4 regions of the Oceanobacillus sp. FSL W7-1293 genome follow, and region 2 is predicted to be linked to each of the others. Evidence: predicted binding sites of a transcription regulator. Region 2 holds the regulator's gene; each other region holds the start of a gene.
The links. Region 2 encodes Rex, which represses fermentation and respiration genes when NADH is low (regulators of the CRP and FNR family bind a similar motif). Its sites were predicted from a motif close to TTGTGAAATATTTCACAA; they were not measured.
Positions count from the first base shown of each region.

Region 1: the regulator Rex is predicted to act here: its motif matches at 1,197-1,214, upstream of pflB (formate C-acetyltransferase).
Region 3: the regulator Rex is predicted to act here: its motif matches at 1,595-1,612, upstream of MKY65_RS19845 (nitrate reductase subunit alpha).
Region 4: the regulator Rex is predicted to act here: its motif matches at 4,375-4,392, upstream of MKY65_RS07200 (FAD:protein FMN transferase).

Region 1 is NZ_CP150212.1:17,972-23,323, reverse strand. It holds gene MKY65_RS00095 (DMT family transporter) at 26-943, opposite strand; gene pflB (formate C-acetyltransferase) at 1,239-3,494, shown strand; gene pflA (pyruvate formate-lyase-activating protein) at 3,593-4,333, shown strand; tRNA gene MKY65_RS00080 (tRNA-Arg) at 4,602-4,674, opposite strand; gene MKY65_RS00075 (TIGR04104 family putative zinc finger protein) at 4,796-5,086, opposite strand; gene proC (pyrroline-5-carboxylate reductase) at 5,127-5,352, opposite strand, start outside.
Region 2 is NZ_CP150212.1:1,208,871-1,214,222, reverse strand. It holds gene groL (chaperonin GroEL) at 1-359, opposite strand, end outside; gene groES (co-chaperone GroES) at 421-702, opposite strand; gene MKY65_RS06065 (type II CAAX endopeptidase family protein) at 1,020-1,724, shown strand; gene MKY65_RS06060 (DUF4305 domain-containing protein) at 1,726-1,920, shown strand; gene MKY65_RS06055 (redox-sensing transcriptional repressor Rex) at 2,040-2,675, opposite strand; gene MKY65_RS06050 (ABC-F family ATP-binding cassette domain-containing protein) at 3,031-4,965, shown strand; gene MKY65_RS06045 (CBS domain-containing protein) at 5,082-5,352, shown strand, end outside.
Region 3 is NZ_CP150212.1:4,075,748-4,081,099, reverse strand. It holds gene MKY65_RS19850 (MFS transporter) at 1-1,330, opposite strand, end outside; gene MKY65_RS19845 (nitrate reductase subunit alpha) at 1,680-5,352, shown strand, end outside.
Region 4 is NZ_CP150212.1:1,431,593-1,436,944, reverse strand. It holds gene MKY65_RS07220 (energy-coupling factor transporter transmembrane component T) at 1-593, opposite strand, end outside; gene MKY65_RS07215 (energy-coupling factor transporter ATPase) at 590-1,453, opposite strand; gene MKY65_RS07210 (energy-coupling factor transporter ATPase) at 1,438-2,250, opposite strand; gene menA (1,4-dihydroxy-2-naphthoate polyprenyltransferase) at 2,273-3,211, opposite strand; gene MKY65_RS07200 (FAD:protein FMN transferase) at 3,231-4,283, opposite strand; gene MKY65_RS07195 (FAD-dependent oxidoreductase) at 4,631-5,352, shown strand, end outside.

The DNA.
Region 1 (5,352 bases), 1.2 Mb from region 2:
TGAAAAGGAATTTTTGAATATCCTCTTAAAAGAAATTTAGTACGATTATTCCACTGATAATCATAATAACAGCGATAATCCTTCTTTGATTAATTAAATATTTCGGCAAGTTAAACAGCCCAAAGTGATCAATTAACAGCCCCATGATAATTTGTCCTAAAATAGCAGCCATCATCGTTAATGTAACACCCAGATAAGGCATTAAACTGATATTTGATGCGATATATGCTGCGCCGAGTGCACCCCCGGCAAAATGCCAAGGCTTTAATTTAAAATCTCCAGAAATACGTGTTAACTTTACTCCTTTATTCACCATCATCGACAGAATAAATAACACAGCGGTTCCTACAATAAATGAAATAAAAGCAGCATAAATAAAGGAATCTACTTCATAACGCAAGGCGCTATTGATTGCTGTCTGCAGCGGCGGCATCATTCCTGTACATATCCCGAACAGTACCCACAAACGGGAATGAGTCTGCGAAACGCCGGGATTTTTTTTCGCATTCATATATACAATTCCGGCAATTAAGAGAAGAACACCAACGATATGCATAAAATGCAACGGCTTTACCTCTGCACCGAACCAGCCAAAGGTATCGATCAAAATACCAATCACCATCTGTCCTGTTACGGTAACAATAACCGTTAATGCTGCACCAATTTTGGGCAGTAAAATAATATTCCCTGTAAGAAAAATTACTCCAAGCACACCGCCGGTAAACCAGACATAAGAAAAGGATTGATCTGCAAAAAATGATACTGTAAATTTGCCAGGGTCTATCATAAGATTAATGAAGAATAAAATAATACTTCCAGATAAAAAGGAATAAAAGGAGGTCGGCAACACCGCTTTGGTAAACAAAGTCAGCCGATTATTTACTGCTGTCTGCAGCGGAATCATCATTCCTGCAATTATTCCCAGAACAATTATTACATACAAAAAAGAAACCTTCCTTCTAAAAACCGTAATGTATTTATTTTAAGCAAATATATAGCAGAAAACAATACACTTGCTCCGTCCCCCCAATCCAAAACCAGGTATTTATTAAAAAAGGCTTGGAACGAATGTTACTATTTTATAAAATCCGCTTATTTCCCAAGCTTTAAATTTGAACATTTTAAGAACTTTCTTTATTTGTGAAGTATTTCACTTGTTTTATTTTCTGAAACCGTTATAATAAAAATAGAGGTTATTGTGAATTTATTCACAATTAATTAAGAGGAGGGTTTTTGTTATGAAAGTAGCAGATGAAATGGTAAAAAGAGTCCCTTGGGATGGTTTCATTGATGGTAACTGGCAGAAAGAAATTGATGTTCGTGATTTTATTTTACAGAATTATCATTTATATGAAGGAAATGAATCCTTCTTAACAGGTGCAACCCAGGCAACCAAAGATCTGTGGAAGCAAGTCATGCAATTGACCAAAGAAGAACGGGAAAATGGCGGCGTATATGATTTAGATACCAAAATTGTATCCACAATCACCTCTCATGGCGCTGGTTATTTAAATAAGCCCTTGGAAAAAATCGTCGGCGTGCAAACAGATGAGCCTTTCAAACGTGCTTTAATGCCATTTGGAGGTATCCGTATGGCCGTAGCTGCTGCAGAATCCTATGGCTACAAAGTAGATGATGACGTTGTCCATACCTTTACAGAACACCGGAAAACGCATAACCAAGGCGTCTTTGATGCCTATACACCCGAAATCTTAAAAGCAAGAAAAGCAGGAATCATCACCGGGCTTCCAGATGCATATGGCCGCGGACGTATTATCGGAGATTACCGCCGTGTTGCCCTGTATGGAGTAGACCGTTTAATTGAAGAAAAGAAAAAAGACCTGCAGCTGATTGGTAACGGAACGATGACGGATGATGTTATCCGCGACCGGGAAGAAACCTCGGAACAGATTCGTTCCTTAATGGATTTGAAAAAGCTCGGAGAAAAATATGAATTTGACATTTCCAAGCCGGCAACAACTGCACAGGAAGCCTTCCAATGGCTCTATTTAGCCTATTTAGCTGCAATTAAAGAGCAAAACGGGGCTGCTATGAGTCTTGGCCGTGTTTCTACATTCTTAGATATTTATATAGAGAGAGATATTGAAAATGGGGTTATGACAGAGGAAGAAGCGCAAGAACTTGTCGATCATTTTGTAATGAAGCTGCGTCTCGTAAAATTCGCAAGAACACCAGATTATAACGAATTATTTAGTGGAGACCCAACTTGGGTAACAGAATCATTGGCAGGAATAGCGGAAGATGGACGTCCGCTTGTAACAAAGAGCTCATATCGTTTTCTGCACACATTAGATAACTTAGGACCGGCGCCAGAGCCAAACTTAACCGTACTTTGGTCTGCCAAACTGCCGGAAAACTATAAAAAATATTGTGCGAAGATGTCCATTAAATCAAGCTCAATTCAATACGAAAACGATGATATCATGCGCCCGACTTACGGAGATGATTATGGAATTGCCTGCTGTGTATCTGCAATGCGCATCGGTAAACAAATGCAGTTCTTCGGTGCACGGGCAAACCTGGCCAAAGCACTTCTATATGCAATCAATGGCGGTGTAGATGAAAATCTAAAAATGCAGGTAGCTCCAAACTATGCACCAATCACCTCAGAATATCTTGATTACGACGAAGTAACGGAGAAATATGATAACCTCCTAGATTGGTTATCTGGTTTATATGTCAACGCATTAAACATTATCCATTATATGCATGATAAATACAGCTATGAGCGTCTGGAAATGGCGCTGCATGACCGGGAAGTATTACGGACCATGGCTTGCGGTGTAGCAGGACTATCCGTGATTGTCGATTCCTTAAGCGCCATTAAATATGCGAAGGTAAAAACGATTCGTGATGAAGACGGACTTGTCGTTGATTATGAAATAGAAGGCGACTATCCAAAATACGGCAATAACGATGATCGCGCAGATGAGATTGCTGTGAATCTCGTAAAAGACTTTATGAATAAAATTAAGAAACATCATATGTATCGCAATGCTACACCAACACAGTCTATCCTGACGATTACTTCCAATGTGGTTTACGGGAAGAAAACAGGAAATACACCAGATGGACGAAAAGCTGGAGAACCTTTTGCACCAGGAGCAAACCCATTACACGGACGCGATAAAAATGGCTCATTAGCTTCTTTAAGCTCCGTTGCTAAATTGCCATATAAATACGCACTGGATGGTATCTCTAACACCTTCTCCATCGTACCAAAAGCGTTAGGAAAAGATGAAGAAACAAGAAAAACAAACTTAGCCGGTATCCTCGATGGCTACGCAGCAAAAAAAGGACATCACCTAAACATCAATGTCTTTGACCGGGAAACCTTATTAGATGCAATGGAGCATCCGGAAGAATACCCGCAGCTGACCATCCGCGTCTCTGGATACGCAGTAAACTTTATTAAGCTGACAAGAGAACAGCAAATCGATGTCATTAACCGGACCTTCCATGAAAGCTTGTAAGGCCATTCTGTAAGAAGTGAATATCAAGCGCTCATTAAACAACTTGAGCGCTTGATGCTGAATTATTTTCAGCATATGAAGTGAGGGGGAAAAGTATCATGAAAGAAGGAAGAATTCATTCAATTGAAACGTGTGGAACTGTAGACGGACCTGGATTACGCTATGTTATCTTTACCCAAGGCTGTTTATTACGCTGTCAATTTTGTCATAATCCGGATACGTGGAACATGGGGGCAGGAAAGAAAATGTCTGTACAAGAGCTGGTGAAGGATATTAAGGGCTATCTCCCATTCTTCCAATCTACCAATGGAGGAGTGACTGTCAGCGGCGGGGAGCCTTTACTTCAGGTTGAATTTTTACTGGAATTGTTCACCGAACTGAAAAAATTAGGAGTACACATAACCATTGATACTTCTGCCGGATGCTTTAACCGCTCTCCTCACTTTATAAAAAATTTAGATAAAGTACTGGAATTAACTGATTTGGTTTTACTTGATTTAAAGCATATCAACGCTGCAGCGCATAAAGAGCTCACCGGTCTGTCCAATGAACATATTCTCGACATGGCCCGCTATTTAGACGAGAAGAAAGTGCCTGTCTGGGTCCGTCATGTACTTGTTCCCGGCGGCAGCGATAACGATGCACATTTACAGCAGCTCTCCAATTTTATTGCAACGTTAAATAATGTCGAAAAAATAGAAGTGCTGCCGTATCATAAATTAGGTGTCTATAAATGGGAAAATCTTGGTTTGGACTATCCGCTGGAAGGTGTAGAACCACCGACAGAGGAACGGGTGAAAAACGCCGAAGATATTTTGAATCGGGTGAAAGTGATATAGCGATAAGGAATCCATTGCTGTATCCTGCCCTTTATATAGATGAGATGGATGGAGCCGCTTCTTTTTAGGAGCGGCTCCATCCATTATTATCGTCTAAAAAAACATCAATAATTGTCTTCTTTATAAAAAAACGACACCCTTCGGAAATCTTGTCATAAAACAAACAAGAAATCGAAAAATGACGTCTGCCAGTTTATATAATTTTCAAGGAGAAACCATGCCCAGTAATGTAACTGGAAAACATCAACCTCTGTATAACAAAACATTACGCCCCCGGCAGGATTCGAACCTGCGGCACATGGTTTAGGAAACCAATGCTCTATCCCCTGAGCTACGGGGGCTTTAGACATAATCAAGCAATGAAAATCGCCGAATTATGCTTCATTATCCGCTCATCCAAAAATAAACGAACAATCGTATTATACTAAACCTTATCTATTTTGGGAAGCATCGTGTTTCACTTTATTTTTTCCCTGCCTTCTGCAATCTCGTCCGATAAGGAATCGACAGGACGTGAAGAATCATCAGCAAACAGCCCATGAGAATAATTTCTACAGAAGACAGCCTTAGCAGAAAGGCCAGCCCTAACAGAATAGGAATGGCTAATAAAGGGAGCCAGCCGCCTTTTTTACTTGCATTATAATAATTTTCTTTGCCGCAGTGCGGACAAATCATTTTAATCTTAAATACCTGCTTAAAGGTCTGTCCATAACTCCATCTTTTCCCGCAATAACTGCAGTCCGGTGTATGCATCTGCTTTCCCTCTTCTCTTTTTTAAAGTGCGTGTAAATAATTAGTTCTGAGCATTCGTAATCTCGATAGACCGGTTTCGTGCACCATCGACACATGCTTTGATTATCTTATCAAATTCATTCGCCATTAACTGGTTTAAACCAGCCTCTGTGGTTCCTGCCGGGCTGGTAATATTAACACGGAGCTGTTCCGGGTCTGCGCTGGATGTCTCCAGCATTTTTCCTGCGCCGATTACTGTCTGAGTTAATAACTCTAATGCCGTATCC
Region 2 (5,352 bases):
TCGATACCGCGGCGGATGCCAACTGGATTTGCACCAGAAGTTACGTTTTTAAGTCCTTCACGAATCATTGCTTGAGCAAGTACAGTTGCTGTAGTTGTACCGTCACCTGCAACGTCATTTGTTTTAGATGCTACTTCGGATACAAGCTGCGCACCCATGTTTTCAAATGCATCTTCTAATTCGATTTCTTTTGCAATGGTTACGCCATCATTTGTAATTAATGGAGAACCAAATTTTTTATCTAGAACCACGTTGCGGCCTTTTGGTCCTAAGGTTACTTTTACTGCATCTGCTAAGGTGTCCACACCACGCAGCATTGCGCGTCGTGCGTCTTCACTAAATTTAATGTCTTTAGCCATGTTAATCTTCCTCCTTCAAATTGATTCACGGTTTCATTAAAGATTCATCGTATATTTTTGATTAGCCTACAATCGCTAAAACATCATTTTCACGAAGAATTAAGTATTCTGTACCTTCATATTTCACTTCGGTACCAGCAAATTTAGAGAAAATAATGCGGTCTCCTTCAGAAACTTCCAGTGCCACTTTTTTCCCATCTTCCACACGTCCAGATCCTACTGCAACTACTTCACCTTCTTGCGGTTTTTCCTTTGCAGAGTCTGGAAGTACGATTCCGCTTGCTGTTGTTTCTTCTTGTTCAACAAGTTTGATAACAACACGATCTCCTAATGGTTTAATCATGTAGAATTGCCTCCTTAATCCCAAATAATTTTATTTTTTATTAGCACTCTATACACTTGAGTGCTAACTCCAATTATTATAATAATTAATTCTTAGAAAAAATGCAAGCAGGATGATGAGGAATTTTTAGAAAAACTTGTATTCGTTTACTTTTTGAAGATAACTTCTACTTTTCACTTTCTGCTTTCCTATTTTAACCCCTGTTTATTTTCTTTTTCAATGTTTCATGCATGATTTGATGTACTTTTGATTATAATTTTCAGTAACAGTTGTGTTAGAATATATCCTATGGCGATAATAGTTGAAGGAGCGTTTTTATGACTCGAAGATATACATATGTCATTCTCACATATATCATTATGCAATTTTCTGTTTTACTTATGGCACCGCTGATTACATCCATATTTGGTTTGAATCTTGCGCTTGCCAGTATTTATTGGTCTGTCTTTAGTTTCACTATTGGCCTTGTTATTGTTCTCTGGCTCTTAAAGCCTGATATGCAGGTCCGGACTCATCCCGATGCTGTCGGGGTCGGCGGTATTATTGTCTGGTCTGTTCTAGGGATTATTATGGCGCTTCTTTCACAGGGGCTGGCTGCCACCATTGAGATGGAGCTATTTGGAATCGATCCCGGTTCAGAGAATACCCAAGGCATTATGAATATGGCACGGGCTGTGCCAATTTTTATTGTTCTTCCGGCAATTTTGGCACCTATATTAGAAGAAATCATTTTCCGGAAAATTATATTTGGTTCGCTGTATAAAAAAATGAACTTTTTCTTTGCGGCTTTAATTTCTTCCCTTATTTTTGCCGTGATTCATACAGATTTTCTGCATATACTAGTATATGCTGCGATGGGCTTTGTTTTTGCATTCCTTTATGTACAAACAAAACGAATTCTTGTACCTATCATTGTACATGCCGGGATGAACACCCTTGTCGTGCTGGCTCAACTTTCCTTAGATCCAGAAGAAATTCAAAAACAGCTTGACCAATTACAACTCATATTCTTTGGAGGTTAACATGCATCAGCCTTATTTAGTAAAAGCCATTCTTTATGTTTTATTCGGTGTTTTATTTATTTATGTCGGGGTTCTCAGCAAGGGAGAATCCGTCTGGGATACAGTCCCCCTTATATTCGCCGGATTTGCAGCTTTAACCTTCTATGCCGGCTTCCGGATGCTGCGATTCTATTTTAAAGTAAAGAATAAAAAATAAAAAACTAGCTCTTAGGCAGGAAGCTTCTTAAATTTAGAAGTTCTGTAAAGAGCTAGTTTTTTGTAATTAGAAAAGTAGAAGATTGGTTAAGAAAACACTATGGAGCTTCTGTGCATCCCCTACTCCTCTTCTAAGGAATAATGCTTCAAAAAGTATACAAGTGATTGCAATTCTACTGTTAAATCAATGTGATGAACGCGAATATAGTTTGGAACGGTAATACGTGCCGGCGTGAAATTAAGAATACCTTTAATACCGAGCTCCACAAGGCGGTTCGCAGCGGCATCTGCTTCTTCTGCAGGTATTGTTAAAATAGCAACTTCAATTCCGCTTATTTTATCCTCTAATTCATTCACATGATAAACGGGAACACCGCCAACTTCCGTGCCTACCTTGGATTCATCCGTATCGAATGCCATCGTGATACGAATATTATTGTTCTTTAAAAAGTTATAATGCAAAAATGCAGTTCCCAGGTTTCCAACACCAATTAAAGCAACATTCGTTATCTCATGCTGGTCCAGTGTACTTTTAAAGAACCCTAATAAATACTCCACATTATATCCGTATCCTTTTTTCCCAAGCGCACCAAAATAGGAAAAGTCTCTGCGGATGGTGGCAGAATCTACTTTAACTGCCTCACTTAACTCTTTGGAAGATACGCGCATCTTCCCTTGCTGATATAAATTATTTAAAAATCGATAATATAAAGGCAAACGCTTAGCTGTTGCCTGCGGAATTTTATTTTGTTCCATTTGAAACGGCCTCTCTTCAGTTACTAAGTATAGGAAAACTTACATGTTAACCTATTTCATATCCCCTCTAAGGATATTGCTATATTTTAAATTGTAAGCCTTCTTTATTTTGTAAATAACGCATTTATTCAATAGTACACACTCTATTATATAATTTTAACAGAAATACAGCCAACATAGCGAACTTTATTATAATTTTATTGTAGCTTCTATTTGGATACGTTACACTGATAGAAGGTATACTTTCCTTTTACAGGATGGTTCAAGAAGACAGGATAAGCAATAACATGCTCGTCACCTTATTTTCATGTGCTTTTTGAACAGCTTTTTTTACGAGTCAGAAAGGATGGCAACGATGATTTTAATGCAACTAAATGGAATCTCTAAATCCTTTGGAGCAGAAGAGATTCTCGCTAATATAAAAATGGAAATAAAAGATAATGAACGGATTGCAATAGTCGGCCGGAATGGAGCCGGAAAGTCAACACTTCTCAAAATCATGGCAGGAGAAATGCCTTATGACGGCGGTGAGATATTCCAGCCGAAAGACCTGACATTCGGCTACCTCTCACAGCATATGACGTTAGAGTCCGGAAAAACCATCTGGCAAGAGATGCTGGATGTATTTTCGCCTCTGCTTGCCATGGAGAAAAAATTACGTGAACTGGAAGCACAGATGGCAGACGCCTCCAATATGGAAGCATCTGATTATCAACAGCTGCTCGAGAGATATGATACGCTTCAAAATGAATATCAATCGAATGGCGGATATACGTATCAAGCGGAAATAAAATCTGTGCTCACTGGGTTGTCCTTTGGTGATTATGATTACGATACATTGATTACCGATTTAAGCGGCGGACAGAAAACAAGACTGGCTCTCGGGAAGCTTCTACTGCAAAAACCGCAGCTGCTTATTCTCGATGAACCGACGAACCACTTAGATATTGACACACTTACATGGCTCGAAGGCTATTTAGTAAGCTATCCAGGTGCTATCATTATTGTTTCCCATGACCGCTACTTTTTAGACAAAACTGTATCAATTGTTTATGAAATTTCCAGACACCATTCTAAAAAGTTCTACGGAACATACAGTAACTACTTAGCTCAAAAAGCGCTTGATTATGAGCAGGAGAAAAAAGAATTTGAAAAACAGCAGACAGAAATCAAACGGATGGAAGATTTTATTCAGCGTAATTTAGCACGCGCTTCTACGACGAAACGTGCCCAGAGCAGACGTAAAAAACTTGAAAAAATAGAACGTCTTGATCATCCTGCCGGGGATGAATCCTCCGCATCTATTTCTTTCCAGGTGAACCGTCAGAGCGGAAATGATGTATTAAAAATAAAAGATTTAACGTTTCAATATCCTGATACGGATCAGCCGATTTTTAAAAACATCACGCTACATGCTAACCGGGGCGACCGTATCGCATTGGTAGGCCCAAACGGTGTCGGCAAAACCACCTTATTAAAAAATATTGTCGGCAAGTATCTGGCAAATCAAGGCGAAATCCAGCTCGGGACAAATGTTCAAATCGGCTACTACGACCAGGAACAGGCAAACCTTCACTCAAATAAAACTGTTCTGCAGGAGCTGTGGGATGATTATCCATTAATCAATGAGAAAGATATTCGTACAATCCTCGGGAATTTTCTATTCTCTGGCGAGGATGTCTTAAAACCTGTATCTGCCTTAAGCGGCGGTGAAAAATCAAGGCTTGCTCTGGCAAAATTAAAAATGCAAAAAGCAAATTTACTAATCCTTGATGAGCCGACCAACCATTTGGACATCGACAGCAAAGAAGTATTAGAAAGTGCTTTAATTGATTTTCCGGGAACAATTCTTTTTGTTTCCCATGACCGTTATTTTATTAATCGAATTGCGGACCAAGTTGCTGAAATGCAAGCAAGCAGTGTAAAAATATATCTGGGCGACTATGATTATTATTTAGAGAAAAAAGCAGAGGAAGAGGAACGGCGGCTGTTGCAGCTGCAAAATCAGCAGAAGGAAATAGAAGAGCCGGCAGCTTCAGCAAAAAAACGCAGCTTCCAGGAAGAAAAACAGCGGCAGCGCGAGGAGCGCAAACGCAAGCGGCGGATTGAAGAGCTGGAGACAAGCATTGAACAGCAGGAGGAAGCTATTGCTGCCATCGAACTGGAGATGACCAAGCCAGACGTCTTTGATGATCATAAAAAGACAATGGAACTGACCGATAAATTATCGGCTTTAAAAGAAGAGTTGGATCATTTCATGGAGGAATGGGCAGAATTAGAAGAGAATTAAGCAATTGATATAATTTTCAGATTGTTGTATACTGAAAACAGGCAGAGTTAATGCCTGTTTTTTACTTAAAATTAAACAGTAAACTATCCAATTTGATAAACGGAGGTTGTTATCCCGTGGCGATACCCATCGTTACTTTTTTAGTTTTCATTCTTGCCAGTTTGATGTACTATGCTATCAAAGAAACAATGCTGTCTCAATCGACCGCAGCAGAAGTACGTTCCCATTCCTTTCTTCGTTTCCTTCGCTTTGCCGTGATATTTATCGGCCTTTTCAGCAGTGTATGGCTTACTGCGGCTGTCACTCTTCCGCTTGGTCAGGCTCTCTTTCATTCGGGTTTACCTTTTCCACAAAATCTAAATGAGTTTATGTTTCTATTTGGCTCCA
Region 3 (5,352 bases), 2.0 Mb from region 2:
TGTCTTTATAAAATGCTTTATCATGCTTTCCAGAACTAATCACCTTAGGGGTTTTGCCAATGACTTCTTCTTGATGGTAGCCAGTAATTCTTGTGAAAGCAGGATTGATATGCTGAATGACTTTATTTTTATTCGTTATCATCATGCCCTCCGCAACGCCTTCAATGATTTTTCCTTCCACACTTACCCGATCTTGATAATACATAAATATAACGATGATAAAGCTGACGATAGCAAATTCAGACATTAACATAAATGCAATCGCATGATGTCCAGTGAGATTAGCTACACCAGTTAATAGTAATGGAGGGAAGAAACCGCCTAATCCACCCATCGCAGAAACAATCCCATTGACGATTCCAGCTTGCTTGGAAAAATATAAGGGAACTAACTTAAAGACAGTCCCATTTCCAATCCCTACGGTTACCGCAACGGCCAATGCCCCAACGGTATACCATGTGATGCCTGGTGAGAAGGATAATAGGATGCCTGAGAAGGCTACCCCAATGAATACAAACATTAAAATAATGAAAGCATTGAATTTATCAGCCAATAAACCCCCAATTGGTCTTAATGCTGTAGCAATCACAATAAAGATAGCAGTTCGAACGCCAGCGTCTACCGGTTCTAAACTGAAGTTATCTACTAAAAAGCTTGGCAGAAACATGGTGAAAGCAACAAAAGCACCAAATGTAATGAAATAAAATAGGCTTAGGAACCATAAGGTTGTATTTTTATATACACCTTTAATTTGTTCCGCCATCGATTTCTTCACTTTTTCTTCTGAACGGTCACCAAGGATAAAAACAAGTGCGGCAAATAAAAGTAAGATAATCAAAAAGATACGTATGGTTCCTTGCCATCCAATTGCTCCAGCGAGTACAGGTGCGCCAAAGGATGTAATTGCTGTACCAACGTTACCAATCCCATATACGCCATTGATAAACCCATGTTTTTCCTTTGGATAATATTTTGGAAGGGATGTTACTCCGATGGAGAATACCGCTCCGCCTATCCCCAATAGTAAGCCGCCAATGACCAAATCTGCGAAAGAGTCGGCAATGCTCAAGAAGAAAACAGGGAATAGTAAAATCAAAAAGCTAATGAGAAAAATAATTCGTGCCCCAAAACGATCGGCATAAAAACCAATTGGAATACGCAGTAAAGATCCCAAAATAACAGGGATGGCCGTAATAATAGATGCTTGGCCGGATGTTAATGAAATATCCATTGTAATGTATGGCATGAGCGATGAAATCAGTACCCACACCATAAATCCTATAAATAGATTTGAAGTCTGCAAGATTAATTGTAATCCAGGTTTTTTCATTTTTATTCTCCTTCCATGACGAGGTAATTCTTTCATTTGTTTTTTCGATGCTTCCAATTCCATTCATTTGATTACGTTGAAAATTTTAATCTTTCTTTAACAAATACGTAGTGAAATAAATCACATGATTTGTGTCATTTTTTTGAAGACAGAAAGAAGATTTTTTGCTGGAGCTTCATTTGGGCAGTAATAGCAGACTTTTTCAAGCGCCTGGCGGCAAGCAAAATGCTATCCATTTGACTGCATTTTTAATTTCTGGCCTACGTGTGATGTTTTTCACAACGGACAGAAATAAGAAATGATTTAATAGGTCATAGATTGATTAGCAATTCCATTAGGAGGGATTTAGATGGCGAAGAAACCATCTCCGCTTTGGCAAAGATTGAATTACTTAAAGCCGAAAGAGAAATATTCCAATAACCATAGTCAACTGCAAGAAGGAAACCGTGATTGGGAAAATGTTTATAGAAGAAGGTGGCAGCATGACACCGTTATTCGTTCTACCCATGGGGTTAACTGCACAGGATCATGCAGCTGGAACATCTATGTAAAAGACGGCATCGTGACATGGGAAGGGCAAGCGTTGGATTATCCGACAACTGGTCCGGATATGCCAGAATTTGAACCTCGCGGCTGCCCTAGAGGAGCCAGTTTTTCGTGGTACATTTATAGCCCTTTACGTGTGAAATATCCTTATGTAAGAAAAAAATTACTCACGCTATGGAGAGAGGCATTACAAACGCATGATAATCCATTAGAAGCTTGGAAAAGCATTGTAGAAGATAAAGAAAAGGCGGCATCTTATAAACAAGCAAGAGGAAAAGGCGGCCTCGCACGTGCAGATTGGGGAGAGGTAAACAAACTGGTTGCAGCCTCCTGTCTGTATACTGTCATCAAATATGGACCGGATCGAAATGTTGGATTTTCTCCTATTCCTGCCATGTCCATGATCAGTTATGCATCAGGCAGCCGTTTCATGCACCTTCTCGGCGGTCAAATGCTGAGTTTCTATGATTGGTATGCAGACTTACCGCCAGCTTCTCCACAGATTTGGGGAGACCAGACAGATGTGCCGGAAAGCTCTGACTGGTTTAATTCAAGCTATATTATTACCTGGGGTTCGAATGTTCCATTAACTCGTACACCTGATGCGCACTTTTTAGTGGAAGCAAGGTATAAAGGCACCAAAGTCATCTCGGTAAGTCCGGATTATGCAGAATCCACTAAATTCTCGGATGACTGGCTGTCGGTAAAACAAGGCACGGATGGCGCAGTTGCAATGGCGATGGGGCATGTTATTTTAAATGAATTTTATGATAAAAATAAAACGCCTTATTTTGAAGACTACGCGAAGCAATATACAGATTTTCCATTTTCCGTACGTTTGAAAAAGGAAAATGGGAGGTTCACAGCGGATCGCTTTTTACATGCAAAAGACCTTGGAATAGAATCAGAGAACAATGAATGGAAACCAGCGATGTACAACGACCTTACCGGGGATTTTTCCATCCCGCATGGCACGATGGGATCTCGCTGGGACGAAAAAGGAAACTGGAATTTAAAACTATTTGATGAAAGAACCAACGAAAAAATTGAGCCGGTTTTAAGTTTTCTTGACAGGGAGGATGAAGTCGTTTCTGTAGATATGCCGTACTTTGATGCAGAGACAAAGAAAGTACTTCCTCGTACCGTACCTGTAAAACGAATCCAGATAAATGGCGAGACAGAATATATTGCAACGGTGTATGATTTAATGCTTGCCAACTACGGAATCGACCGCGGACTGGGCGGGGAAGCGGCTGCGTCCTATGATGAGATTGCGCCGTTTTCACCTGCGTGGCAGGAACAGATTACCGGAGTGGACCGCAACTTAGTGATTAAAATTGCTCGTGAATTTGCTCAAAATGCCATTGATACAAAGGGACGTTCCATGATTATTATGGGAGCCGGAATCAACCATTGGTACCATTCCGATACGATTTACAGAGCTGTTGTTAACCTTGTTCTGATGGTCGGAGCGCAAGGGGTCAATGGCGGCGGCTGGGCACACTATGTCGGCCAGGAAAAATTACGTCCTGTAGAAGGCTGGACAACGGTCCAATCAGCAAAAGACTGGGGCGGACCTGCAAGATTGCAAAATGGTACTTCTTTCTTCTATTTTGCAACGGACCAATGGCGTTATGAAGAAACATCAATTAACGAGCTGGCAAGTCCAACGGTTGATAAGGCAAGATATGATCATCCGGCAGATTACAATGTATTGGCAGCACGTTTAGGCTGGCTTCCGTCGTACCCAACCTTTAATAAAAATGGGATTGATTTATACAACGAAGCATACGCAGCAGGAAATGAAACACCGGAACAAATTGGAAACTATGTAGCCCGGCAATTAAAAGATAAAAACTTGGAATTTGCAATTGAAGACCCGGATAATCCCGTAAACTTTCCGAGAAACTTATTTGTCTGGAGAGCGAACTTGATTTCCAGCTCTGGAAAAGGCCATGAATATTTCTTGAAGCATTTACTTGGTGCTTCCCATGGCGTACTCAATACGGATGAAGACAGTCTTCGTCCCGAGGAAATAAAATGGCGGGAAGAAGCCCCGGAAGGTAAAGTAGACCTTCTTATCAATCTGGATTTCCGTATGGCAGGAACCGCTTTGTATTCCGATGTTATTTTACCGGCTTCTACCTGGTACGAAAAATATGATTTATCCAGTACAGATATGCACCCATTTGTGCACCCGTTCAATGCGGCTATTTCTTCTCCATGGGAAGCAAAATCAGACTGGGATATTTTTAAATCATTGGCAAAAGGCGTTTCCAATTTAGCGGAAGAAATCGATATGGATACGATGAAGGAAGTGGTTGCTACCCCGTTAAATCATGATACGAAAGCTGAAATGGCCCAGCCTTATGGAGAAATAAAGGATTGGTCCAAAGGGGAATGCGAGCCGATTCCTGGAAAGACAATGCCGCAAATTCATGTGGTCGAACGGGATTATAAAAACCTTTATCATAAAATGACATCGCTCGGTCCGAATATTGTTAATAAGCCTTATGGAGAAAAAGGAATTAACTGGTCCATGAAAGAGGAATATAATCTGGCGAAAAATACCTTTGGAACGATTGATAATGGTTCGATTGCAGATGGTCATCCAGATATTACTGACGCGAAGGGTGCTTGTGAAGCCATTTTAATGCTTTCTTCTACCACCAATGGAAAGGTCGCTGTAAAAGCATGGGAAGCGTTAGAAGAGAAAACCAATCTCGAATTAAAGGATTTGGCGGAAGAGCGGGAAGAGGAATTATTTACGTTTGAACAAATTAACGCCCAGCCGAAGACGGTTATTACTTCTCCTGCATTCAGCGGCTCGGAAAAGGGTGGAAGAAGATATTCTCCTTTTACGACGAATATTGAACGAATGATTCCATTTAGAACCATTACCGGTCGTCAATCTTACTTTGTTGATCACGAAACAATGAAGGAATTTGGAGAATCCTTTGCGATATTTAAGCCAATTTTGAATCAAAAACCTTTCAGCTCAAAACGACCGGAAGTGGAAGGAAAGGAAATTACGTTAAATTATTTAACGCCGCATAATAAATGGTCTATTCATAGTATGTACTTTGATGCTCAGCCGATGCTGACACTGTTCCGTGGAGGGCCGACGATTTGGCTGAACAACGAGGATGCGGCAGAGGTTGATGTGGAGGATAATGATTGGATCGAATGCTTCAACCGTAATGGTGTGGTTGTAGGAAGGGCAGTTGTTTCTCACCGGATTCCTAGAACCATGGCATTTATGCACCATGCGCAGGATCGTCATATCCATACGCCGGGGACAAACTTAACGAAGAATCGCGGCGGTACACATAATAGTCCAACGCGAATCCATGTAAAGCCAACGCATATGATTGGCGGATACGGTCAATTAAGCTACGGATTCAATTATTATGGTCCAACAGGAAACCAGCGTGACTTAAATGTGGTCATACGAAAAATGAAGGAGGTGGATTGGC
Region 4 (5,352 bases), 220 kb from region 2:
TTCATCTGCTGAAGCAGTGACCCTTCGCCAAATACGATACCTCTGGCACGCTGCGCATCCAGCACTTTCTGTGTTTCATCCAGTAAAATAGGAATAAAACGAAGCGCTATCGACAGCATGAGTGAGATTTCGTCGACCGGCAGTTTGAGCCGTTTCAAGGGCTGGAGCAGATAATTAATCGCATCTGTCAAATCAATTGGCTTCGTGGTTAATGTAATGACCGTCGATACAAAAATAATCATGGTAAAGCGGCTGAAAATGTATACCCCATTGATTAAACCAAAGGATGAAATGGTAATTGGTCCCCAATCGATATATATTTCTCCCCCTGCCGTAAACATTACCTGTAGCAGCACCGTAAATAAAATCAGCCATATCAATGGTCGCACACCGCGAATATAGATGCGGAGGGAGACTCCGGAAATTTTCGTCATTGTAAAGGTAAAAAGCCACAGCACCAGATAGGTGAGCCAATTGTTGGCAATAAATAAGATAAAAATAAACGAAATCCCTGCGATTAGTTTAGCTCTGGGATCAATACGATGAAGCAGCGAATCGCCAGGGAAATAACGCCCTAAGATTAATTTGTTCATGCTAATCCCGCCTCTATTAAAGCATCTGCCAGCTGATCCAGCGTCAGACAAATCTGCGGCAAGATAACGCCCGCTTCCTGCTCCAGCTTTACCTGCAGCTTCCTGGCCTGCGGCAATTCCAGTCCCCATTGATGAATCGCTGGTACATCAGCAAATAGTCGCTCAGGCTCCCCCTGAAAAACTATTCTGCCTTCCTCCATCACGATAACTTCGTCTGCATAATAAGCTGCATCATCCATATCATGGGTAACCAGCAACGTTGTTAACCCGCGCTCTTTATGCCAGGCATGGATCAGGTCCATCACTTCTTTCTTTCCTTTTGGATCCAGCCCGGCACCAGGTTCATCTAAAACAAGAATATCTGGACGCATGGCCAATATTCCCGCCATCGCCACATACCGTTTTTGACCGCCGGACAAAGAGAATGGTGACTTCGACAAAATCGATGCATCTAAGCCGACACGCTCAATAACCTCTAGAGCAATCTCCTTCGCCTCTGCTTCAGGCACTCCAAAATTCATCGGTCCAAACATAATATCTTTTTCCACCGTTTCTGCAAACAGCTGGGATTCTGGGAATTGAAAAACCATCCCCACTTTTCGGCGTGCTTCTTTTACGGATTGCTTCGCATTTTCCAGCGTAATTATTATTTCGCCGACAGCTACCTCCCCTTTTTTCGGAAGGAGCAATCCATTCATCAGCTTCAATAAGCTTGATTTTCCGGAACCGGTCTGGCCGACCACAGCTGTAAAGGAGCCTGACTTTATCGTTGTACTAATCGACTTTAATATTTCCGGGCTGCGAATCGGCCCTGCTTGGTAATCTGCGGTTACTTCCTCTAGATTTATCTGCATAGCCATCGCACCATTTCCTGCTCTGTCATATATTGGTCTGGTACGGCACTGCCCCGTTCTTTTAATTTTCTTCTCAATGCTTCTATAAAGGGAACATCCAGCCAATCCTCTCTTTGAAAAATTTGGGCAGGTCTGTCTATTTCCCTCACTCTGCCTTTCTTTAAAACCAGCATTCTATCCGCGGCTTCTGCTTCATTCATATCATGGGTTATCGAAATAATAGTCAGCTGCTGCTGTTTTCGCAAGTCATGTAAAAAATGCATGAATTCCTGTCTGCTTTTCGGGTCAAGCATCACCATGGCTTCGTCTAATACAATAATGGCAGGCTGTAACGCTAAAAGTCCGGCAATAGCGACGCGCTGCTTTTGCCCTCCGGATAAGCGGGAAGGGTCGTAATCTGCATAGCGGCTCATTCCAACCATTTCTAACGCATGTTCTACCCGCTGTTTCATGTCATCATAGGACATATGTTGATTTTCCAAAGCGAAGGCTACATCGTCTTTAACAGTTGTTCCAATAAATTGATTTTCCGGGTTTTGAAATACTAATCCGATATGGCTGCGAATCTCCCATTTAGATTCCTCTGTCAGCTCGATTCCATTAATATAAATGCTTCCTGAGGATGGTGTGCGCAGACCGACCAGCAAACTGGCTAAGGTTGATTTTCCCGAACCATTATGTCCGACAACAGCCAGCCACTCTCCTCGCTCTGCGGTAAAGGAAAGGTCTGCTATCGTTTCCTCCTGCTTTTGCAAGTTATAATGAAAAAAGACATTTTCTACGTTGACACAAGGCGTTGACATTTCTCCACCCCTCTCTCTAAGATTACAAAATGACGGAGACAAGCAAGGTAATTGCCATGGTCCCATTTACGAGCATCATATTTTTCAAAGATAATGGAAAAGTTTCCAGCTTACTCTGCTTTTGTCTAAACCGTCTGATGCTTTTCGTGATTGGAATCAGCACCAGGCATACAAGCAAGGCATAGACAGGCAGCACCTGAAGCAGCACAGCGGTTACAATCGCTGCAAATGTGAGTACATAGAGCAGATGGAATAATAACAAAGCATGCTTTCTGCCGATATAATAAGGAAGGGTAAAACGTTTATTGGCAATATCCTCTTCCAGATCGCAGATATTATTTGCCAGCATGATATTCGCAATGGTCAGTATACAGGGGAGCGAGACCAGGAAAATCTCCAGCAGCAGCAGGACATCCATTTCAAACGTAATCATGCGTCCGGTCCAGCCTAAATGGGCTATTCCCTGATTAGCGGCATTGACATAGATAGCTAGAAACGTAATGCCAAATCCCATCGTCACACCGGAAAACACCTCGCCAAGCGGCATACGGGATAGCGGGATCGGTCCGAATGTATAAAAGATACCAATGGCGAAACAAAGCATGCCAATAACCAATACAAATAAATCCGTACGAAATACCAGCCAAATCCCTAAGAAAGAGGCTATCGCCAGCATGGTAATAATCGTTGCCACAACTCTCTTTTCAGGGATATTCTCCTGTCCGATAATATTAGATTCTCTGCGGTAGTCCTCACTTAGCGCCTTCTTATAATCCATATAATTATTAATTGCCGTAGTGGTTAAATCAAACAGCAGCATGGCACTAAAGAAAATAGCTGTATTTAGCGGTTCAAACATGTCATAACGATAGATAACAAATAATAGTCCAATTAAAAACGGAAATAAACTAGCTAATTTGGTGCGAATTTCTACCAGCTTTAAAAACGTAGGCAATGTCATCATAGCCCGCTCCCCTCACCTATTCTATTAACGTAAATTCCTCATCTGTCAGTTCAAAATTGCCGGCTAATCCATCAGTGATATAAACATTTTTGTCCTTTGTCACAAAGATAGCTTCTGCATCCTGCCTATTCTGAATAAATTCTAAGCCCTCCTCTAATCCTTTTGAAAATAGCAGTGTAGAAAGTGCATCCCCGTCAATCGAAAGCTCACTGATAACAGAAACACTGGCCAGCTCTCCTTCAAACGGATAGCCGGTCTGCGGATTTAATAAATGATGATAGATTTCTCCCTCCACTTCTAAAAAACGTTCATAAATACCGGAAGTGACAATAGACTGATTCGAAGCAGTCAATCTGCCAACAGTTTCTCCCATCGGCAAGAATGGATTTTGGACACCGACGACCCAAGGGTCGCCTGAGGTCTGATTTCCCATGACATATATATTGCCTCCTAAATCAACCACAGCAGTGGTGACCCCTTCCTCCTCTAACAGTTCTACTACTTCATCAGCAATATAACCTTTCGCAATTGCTCCCAGGTCTAACCGCATACTGGGTTCTGTCAGCATCACGCTTTGCTCTGCTTCATCGAGTTCTATTTTTTCATAATCAATCAACGGCAGTATGTCATCAATTTCCTCCTGCAACGGTTTTCTTGCATCATCCATCCCGATATTCCAAAGGCTGGTTAATGGACCGACAGCAATATCAAAGGAACCCTCTGCCAATTCACTGTAATCCTTTCCTTGCTTAATCACCTGCCATACATCCTCTGACACCTCGACAGGGTCTTTTCCGGCCTGTTCATTGATTTCAGCCACTTCCGACCCAGCTTCATTGGCAGTCATTTGCTGTTCCAATACTTCAATTCGGTCAAACACCTTATCTAACACCGGCTCTTTATCCTCGTCATACACCTTTATCGTGATAACTGTTCCCAGTAAAAATTCTGTCTCACTATATGGATTGCTGGTTAATGATGACGCATCGCTTGATGAATCGGCATTTTTAGAACAGCCTGCAATAATCAGCATCAGCAGCATCAGTGAGATACCAATTTGTTTCTTCATTTTCATACCTCCCTCGCCCTTGTGAATGTTAATAAACACCATAATAATTATTTTCATGTGATTTAATTCACAATTATTTACACAATTTTAATTGTGAATAATTTCACAAATATTACATGTTTATTGTATAATTTATTTCGTATGATGTCTATAAAAACCACAAACAAATCTATGATTATCAATGATTTTGTCATGAAAATGACACACCTGATTATTTGATATTTTATCTTTAATTTGTGAACTATTTATCAAACCTATAGACTTTTTTTATGAATATGTTAGAATGAAATTGTTCAACGGTTCACAAAGTTAATATTATCTATTTTGATTACAAAGGAGTGAATACAATGGCGGAGAAAAATATTGTTATTATTGGCGCTGGCTACGCAGGAGTGCATGCAGCTAAGAAGCTGGCCAAAAAATACAAACGTGATGATTCTGTTTCTATTACTCTGATAGATCGACATTCCTACCACACCATGATGACAGAATTACACGAAGTAGCTGCACACCGTGTAGAACCATCTGCTATTCAATTTGATTTACGAAAATTATTTAACCGTACCAAAGTGAAACTCGTCACAGACAATGTTACCAACGTCGATCATGATGCGAAGACCGTCACCACGGAACACGGTGAATTCGCTTATGACTACCTTATTCTCGGGATGGGCGGCGAAGCAAACGACTTTGGTACACCAGGTGTAAAAGAGAAGGGCTTTACCCTCTGGTCCTGGGAGGACGCCATTCGCATCCGGCATCATTTAGAGGATGTCGTCAAACAGGCAGCATTAGAACATGACCCGGAAAAACGCCGTGCCATGCTCACCTTTACAGTTTGCGGTTCCGGCTTTACCGGTATTGAAATGATTGGAGAGCTTATCGAGTGGAAATACCGTTTAGCAAAGGAAAATAAACTGGACGAAGAAGAAATTCAGCTGTATGTAGTCGAAGCAGCCTCCTCTATTTTAAATATGCTGGACCGGAAAAGTGCGGATAAAGCTGAAAAGTATTTAAATAAAAAAGGCGTTACCTTGCTTAAAAACTCACCAATCGTTGAAGTAAAAGA